Regions from separate parts of the Methylobacterium sp. 174MFSha1.1 genome, predicted to be linked through region 2. Evidence: predicted binding sites of a transcription regulator. Region 2 holds the regulator's gene; each other region holds the start of a gene.
What was found. Region 2 encodes LexA, which represses DNA repair genes until DNA is damaged. Its sites were predicted from a motif close to TGTTCNNNNTGTGTTCNG; they were not measured.
Positions count from the first base shown of each region.

Region 1: BM430_RS25395 (ATP-dependent helicase) is a predicted target of LexA. The motif match lies at 1,383-1,400, and genes of this name have one in related genera.
Region 3: BM430_RS31470 (DUF3072 domain-containing protein) is a predicted target of LexA. The motif match lies at 1,308-1,325, and genes of this name have one in related genera.

Region 1 covers NZ_FPCB01000033.1:45,390-47,585, forward strand. The annotation lists gene BM430_RS25395 (ATP-dependent helicase) at 1-1,371, opposite strand, end outside; gene BM430_RS25400 (hypothetical protein) at 1,505-1,753, shown strand; gene BM430_RS25405 (thioesterase family protein) at 1,827-2,196, opposite strand, start outside.
Region 2 covers NZ_FPCB01000054.1:13,519-15,714, forward strand. The annotation lists gene BM430_RS30815 (aliphatic sulfonate ABC transporter substrate-binding protein) at 1-650, shown strand, start outside; gene lexA (transcriptional repressor LexA) at 883-1,626, shown strand; gene BM430_RS30825 (cupin domain-containing protein) at 1,700-2,196, opposite strand, start outside.
Region 3 covers NZ_FPCB01000058.1:11,250-13,445, reverse strand. The annotation lists gene BM430_RS31480 (LysR substrate-binding domain-containing protein) at 1-540, shown strand, start outside; gene BM430_RS31475 (Flp family type IVb pilin) at 560-754, opposite strand; gene BM430_RS31470 (DUF3072 domain-containing protein) at 1,020-1,295, opposite strand; gene BM430_RS31465 (branched-chain amino acid aminotransferase) at 1,502-2,196, opposite strand, start outside.

The DNA.
Region 1 (2,196 bases), on a different contig from region 2:
GCGAGCCAGCCCGTGCAGGGCCTGGAGCGTCGCGTCCCCGAGGCCGCGCTTCGGCGTGTTGAAGATCCGCTCGAAGGCGAGGTCGTCGGAGCCGTTGGCGACGATGCGCAGGTAGGCGAGCGCGTCGCGGATCTCGGCCCGCTCGTAGAAGCGCGGGCCGCCAACCACCCGGTAGGGCAGGCCGAGCTGGACGAAGCGGTCCTCGATCTCGCGCATCTGGGCCGAGATGCGCACCAGCACGGCGATCTCGGAGAGCTTGTGGCCCTTGGCCTGCAGGCTCTCGATCTCCTCGCAGACGAGGCGCGCTTCTTCTTCCGAATCCCAGGCGCCGGTGACGGTGACCTTCTCGCCCTCCGGGCTGTCGGTGCGCAGGGTCTTGCCGAGGCGGCCCTCGTTATGGGCGATCAGCACGGAAGCCGCGGCCAGGATGTGACCGGTCGAGCGGTAATTGTTCTCCAGCCGCACCACCAGGGCGCCCGGAAAGTCGTGCTCGAACCGCAGGATGTTGTCGACCTCGGCGCCGCGCCAGCCGTAGATAGACTGGTCGTCGTCGCCGACGCAGGCGACGTTGCGGTGGCCCTGCGCGAGCAGGCGCAGCCAGAGGTACTGGGCGACGTTGGTGTCCTGGTACTCGTCGACCAGGATGTAGCGGAAGCGTTGCTGGTAATTGGTCAGCACGTCCGGATTCTCGCGCCACAGCCGCAGGCACAGCAGCAGCAGGTCGCCGAAATCGACGGCGTTGAGCGCCTTCAGGCGCTCCTGGTAGGCGGCGTAGAGCCCGCCCCCCTTGCCGAAGCCGAAGGCCGAGGCCTCGCCCGCCGGCACCTGCTCGGGGCCGAGGCCGCGATTCTTCCAGCCGTCGATCGTGCCGGCGAGGCTGCGGGCGGGCCAGCGCTTCTCGTCGAGATCGGCCGCGGCGATCACCTGCTTCAAAAGCCGCAGTTGGTCGTCGGTGCCGAGGATCGTGAAGTCGGAGCGCAGGCCGACCAGCTCGGCGTGGCGGCGCAGGATCTTGGTGCCGATGGCGTGGAAGGTGCCGAGCCACGGCATCCCCTCTCCGGCCGGGCCGATCAGGGTGCCGATGCGCTCCTTCATCTCCCGGGCGGCCTTGTTGGTGAAGGTCACCGCCAGGATGTCGAAGGGCCGGGCGCGCCCGGTCGAGATCAGGTGGGCGATGCGGGTCGTCAGCACCCGGGTCTTGCCGGTGCCGGCGCCGGCCAGCACCAGGACCGGCCCCTCCGTCGCCTCGACGGCGCGGCGCTGCTCGGGATTGAGCCCCGTGAGGTAGGAGGCGTCCTGCGGCACCACCGCGGCGCGGGCGCGGGCGGAGATCGAGGTGGGGGCAGTCCCGGCCGGGAAGTCGCGAGTCATGCCCGCATCACTGGACCAAAACGCGAACGGCGTCGAGGGTGGGGAGCGCATAGGTCTCGGGGGCGGGGCTGGAACCTTGCGAGGGCCCCGGCGTCGTTCCCGCAGCGACCACCCCGACAGGGAAAGGATTCCGATGCGCGCCCACGCCCTTCTCATCCTCGCGCTCGCCGCCGCACCGCTCCCGGTGCTGGCGCAGAACCAGGTGCCCGCCAACCGCTCCCAGCAGACCGTCGACGGGATCAACCGCTCGATCACCAACAGTGCCGAGACGCGGAGCATCCAGCAGCAGAACCGGTTCGAGACCAATCAGCTCCAGGGGCAGATCCGGAGCCAGCAGGCCGTGCCGCCGCCGCCCGCGCCGATCGTGGTTCCGCGGCGCTGACGCGCCACACTGTGGGTTCCACGGCGCTGACGCGCAAAGGATGGGTTTCGCGGCGCTGACGCGCCGCCTGGCCTCAGTGCCTGACCCGCGCCCCGGCGGCCGCGAAGGCGATCGCCTCTGGCCGCGGGTGGCTGCGGTCCGGGATGCCGATCACCCGACCGAGATCGTCGGGCCGCGGCAGCCGGGCATGCGAACCAAGCATGACCGAGAGGTTGGCCTGGATGTCCTCCGGGAACGGCGCCACGCGCCGCGTCATCGGGTCGACGTGGAGGGACAGGTTTTCGGAACTGGCGGCGACCCAGCCCTCGGTGGCGTGGCGGATCTCGGAATAGAAGTGGATCCGCTTCTCGTCGAAGCCGATGAGCTGCAGCGTCACCCGGACGCGATCGTCGAGGACCAGCTCGCGGCGGTAGCGCACGTGCACCTCGGCGGCGAAGGTCGTG
Region 2 (2,196 bases):
CCTACCTCGCGCAGGAGGCGGCTTCGCCCGAAGCCCAAGGAATCCTGGTACCGAAGGATTCGGGCCTCCGCTCCGTGGCCGACCTCAAGGGCAAGCGGATCGCGGTCACCAAGGGGGCGGGCAACCACTTCCTGGTCCTCGCCGCACTCAAGGAGGCCGGCCTGTCCTTCCGCAGCATCGTGCCGGCGTACCTGAGCCCGGCCGACGGGCGGGCCGCGCTGGAGAGCGGGGGCGTCGAGGCCTGGGCCGCCTGGGACCCGTTCCTGACCGCGGCGCACAAGCAGGCCGGCGCGCGGGTCCTGCGCGACGGGGCCGGGCTGTCGCTCTACAAGCGCTACTACCTCGCCGCCGACGCTTACGCGGCGGCGAACGGGCCGGTGCTCGGCCTCCTGTTCGGCAAGCTGGCGCAGACCGGGGCCTGGGTGAAGGCGAACCCGGCCGAGGCCGCCGCGCGCCTCGCCGCGCTCTGGAAGCTCGATCCCGAGATCGTCCTGGCGGCGAACGCCCATCGCAGCTATCGGGTCGAGCCCGTCACCCGGGACGGGCTCTCCGAGCAGCAGACGATCGCCGACGCGTTCCGCGCCGAGGGGCTGCTGCCGCGCGCCGTCGACACCGCCGCCCTCGAGATCTGGGCACCTCCTGTGCGCTGACCGGTCCGAAAACTCTGAGGCGGATCGAGGAACTGGTCCTGCTTCGGGCGGTGCCTCGGCGATGCAGGATGCCCAGTGATCGGAGACGATGCCCGGGTCTTCCCTGTTGCGCGGATATATTTCCGCCCCACGGGCGCCGCAGTTCCAGACCCGCTTGCGGAACACTTGCGGAACGCTTACCATGTTCGCGATTTGTTTCCGGAGCGCGCCAGCGCGGGGATGAGAGTGTCACATGCTCACGCGTAAGCAGTTGGACCTGCTCCGCTTCATTCAGCAGAGAATGCGCGAGACGGGCGTCCCCCCGTCCTTCGACGAGATGAAGGACGCCCTCGATCTCAAATCGAAATCGGGCATCCACCGGCTGATCACGGCGCTGGAGGAGCGCGGCTTCCTGCGCCGTCTGCCGAACCGGGCCCGGGCGATCGAGGTGATCCGCATCCCCGACGCGGTGACCGGGCCCGTGGCGGCCGCGCCCGTGCCGACCGCCGAGGTCGTGCGGTTCAACCCCAGCGTGGTCGAGGGCGGGCGCGCCCACGAGCCGAAGCGGCCCGCCGGCATCCCCGCGATGACGATGGCGTCGGACGAGAGCGGCCAGTCGGTCAGCGTGCCGGTGATGGGCCGGATCGCCGCCGGTACGCCGATCTCGGCGATCCAGAGCCAGAGCCGCTCGGTGGCGATGTCGCCGGACTTCCTCGCCAGCGGCGAGCACTACGCGCTCGAGGTGCGCGGCGACTCGATGATCGAGGCCGGCATCCTCGACGGCGACCTCGTGGTGATCCGTCGCCAGGAGACCGCCAATACCGGCGACATCATCGTGGCGCTGATCGACGACGAGGAGGCGACCCTCAAGCGCCTGCGCCGCCGCGGCTCCTCGATCGCGCTGGAAGCCGCCAACCCGGCCTACGAGACCCGGGTGCTCGGGCCGGACCGGGTGCGGATCCAGGGCCGGCTGGTGAGCCTCGTCCGCAAGTATTGAAGGACAGGACGGGGCGGACCGGATGCCGGCCCGCCCCGTCCTCCTTCAGAATCCTCGTGAGCCGCCCGCGCCCTCAGGCGGTCCGGCTGAAGACCCGCGACGCCGTCGGGAAGCCGGCGGCGGCCTGCTCGTCGAGGCCGAGATTGGCGGCGAGCAGGTGGCGCGGCGCCTGGGCGAGCCAGCCCGCCAGCGACGTCTCGCTGTAGACCCCGCTGTCGTGCACGCCGACGATCTCGGCCGTCCCGGTCCCGATATTCTCGACGGAATGCCCGCAGGCCCGCGGGATGTAGGCGCAGTCGCCCGGGCCCAGCTCCGCCACGGCCAGGCGCTTGTCCGGCCCGAACAGGGTCACGCGGGTGCGCCCCCGCAGGACGTAGTGCCACTCGTTCGCGCCCGGATGCCAGTGCGGGGTGTGGATCGCGCCGGGCGCGAGCCGCACGAGGAGACCCGTCATCCCCGCCGAGACCGGGAAGGCGCTCGCGGGCGCCACCCGCATCGTGCTGCCGGCGGCATCCACGATCGTGTCGCTCCCCGCCAGCCCGTAGCGATGCGACCGCGACGGCGCGAGCG
Region 3 (2,196 bases), on a different contig from region 2:
GGGCGCTTCGCCCGCACCCATCCGCGGGCCGAGGTCACGGTGATCTGCGAGCCCACCGACATGCTGGCCGAGCGGATCGCCGCCGGCGACATCGACCTCGCCATCGTGACAGAAGCCAAGGGCCGGCGGCCCATCGAGACGATCCGTACCGAGGCGCTGCTCTGGGTCACGTCGAGCCGCCACGCCGTCCATGCCGAGCAGCCGGTGCCCCTCGCCCTCGGGCGGCCGGCCTGCAACTGGCGCCGGGCCGCGATCGAGGCGCTGGAGCGCGGGGGCCGGCAGAGCCGGATCCTGTTCGTCAGCTGGAACTCGACCGCGGTCGGGGCCGCGGTGCTGGCGGGGCTCGCCGTCTCGGTCCTGCCCGAGAGCGCGCTGCGCCCCGGCATGCGGGTGCTCGGGCCGCAGGAGGGCTTCGCCGCCCTCCCGGCCTGCCGTATCGGGCTGATGCGTCACCGCTCCGGCGAGCCCAACCCGCTGGCCGACATCCTGGCCGGGCAGATCCGGCAATGCCTGGACAATCTCGGGCTGGCGGCGGAGTGACGGGCGGAGGATCCGGTCCTCAGCGCAGAGCGGTGACGACGCTGTTGCTCAGGTTGCTGTAGAGGCCGCCGGCCGTGTTGCCGTAGACGGAGAGCGCACCCATCAGCGCGAGGACGATCAAGGCCGCGATGAGCGCGTACTCGATCGCCGTCGCGCCGGATTGCTCACGCCGGAAGCGGCGAAGCGCCTCCGTCACCCGCGATCTGCCACGCACGTCGAGTTCTCCCGGTCCGCCGCGTCGGACCATAGGCGAGACCCCCTCACCGAGGGTTAATCCGGGGAGCTAATCCGACGCCGCGATCTCCATCGCCGGGCAGGCCTTCCGATCCGAGCCGTGACTGACGCAAGGTCATTTAGGTCTTCGAGGCCGCGGAGCAGTCTGACGCAAAAGAAGCGCCGCTCCCATCGCGAAAGGGAAGCGGCGCCTCGCCTGCATCCTCGAAGGGCATCGCATCCCGCGCGGCGGGACGCGGGCCGCCTCAGGCCTTGCCGGTCTCCTTGCGCAGGGCGTCGATGCGCTGCGAGGCCTCGGCCTTGTCGAGGTCGGGATCGTAGGCATCCTCATCCTTCGCCTGCTCGGCCAGGGTCTTGAGGTAGGAGGCCTGCGCCCCGGTCATCGGTTCGGAGCCGGTGGTCCAGTCCTTCGGATCCTTGATGCGGTTCGAGGTGTCCTTCGGGTCCTGCTTCGGGTGCTCGGTCTCGCGGTGCTCGGTCTCGGCCTGCTTGGTCTCGGCTTGCTTGGTCTTGGCGGTCATGAGGGCTGCCCGTGTTCTCTGAATGTTCCAGCCAGACAACGGGGAAGCCCCGGTCCGCGTTCCCGGTCCGAGCGCCGCAGGCGCGGCTTGTCCCCGCAAAACCCGCGAACCGGGACCGGGAGACGAGAAGGCCCCGGGCGGTCTCCCGCCCGGGGCCTTCTCGTTCACGCCATGGAGGCTCGGGCGCCCGTTCAGGCCGCCTTCGTTCAGGCGGCTTTGGCCCGCGGCTGCACCTCGGCGGAGTAGTCGTCCATCAGGGTCTTGGTCATCGCCGCCGGGGTGAAGCGGTACTGGGCGATCTCCGAGACCGGGGTGACCTCGGCGGCCGAGCCGGTGATGAAGCACTCGGTGAAGCCCGCCATCTCCTCGGGGCGGATGCGCCGCTCGACCACCTCGTAGCCGCGGCGCTTCGCCAGATCGATCACGGTCTGGCGGGTGATGCCGTTGAGGAAGCGGTCGGCGGTCGGGGTGTGGATCACCCCGTCCTGGATGAAGAACACGTTGGCGCCGGTGCACTCGGCGACGTTGTCCTCCCAGTCGAGCATCAGGGCGTCGGCGTAGCCCTTGTTCTCGGCCCGGTGCTTGGAGATCGTGCAGATCATGTAGAGGCCCGCCGCCTTCGAGGCCGACGGCGCGGTGCGCGGGTCGGGCCGGCGGTAATCGGCGAGGTCGAGCCGGATGCCCTTCATCTTGGTCGCCGGGTCGAAGTAGCTCGGCCATTCCCACGCCGCGATGGCGAGGTGGATGGTGTTGTGCTGCGCCGACACGCCCATCATCTCCGAGCCGCGCCAGGCGACCGGGCGGAGATAGGCGTCCTGGAGGCCGCTCTCCTTCAGCACCAGCCGCTTGGCGGCGTCGATCTCGGCCACCGAGTACGGGACCTCGAAGTCGAGGAGCTCGG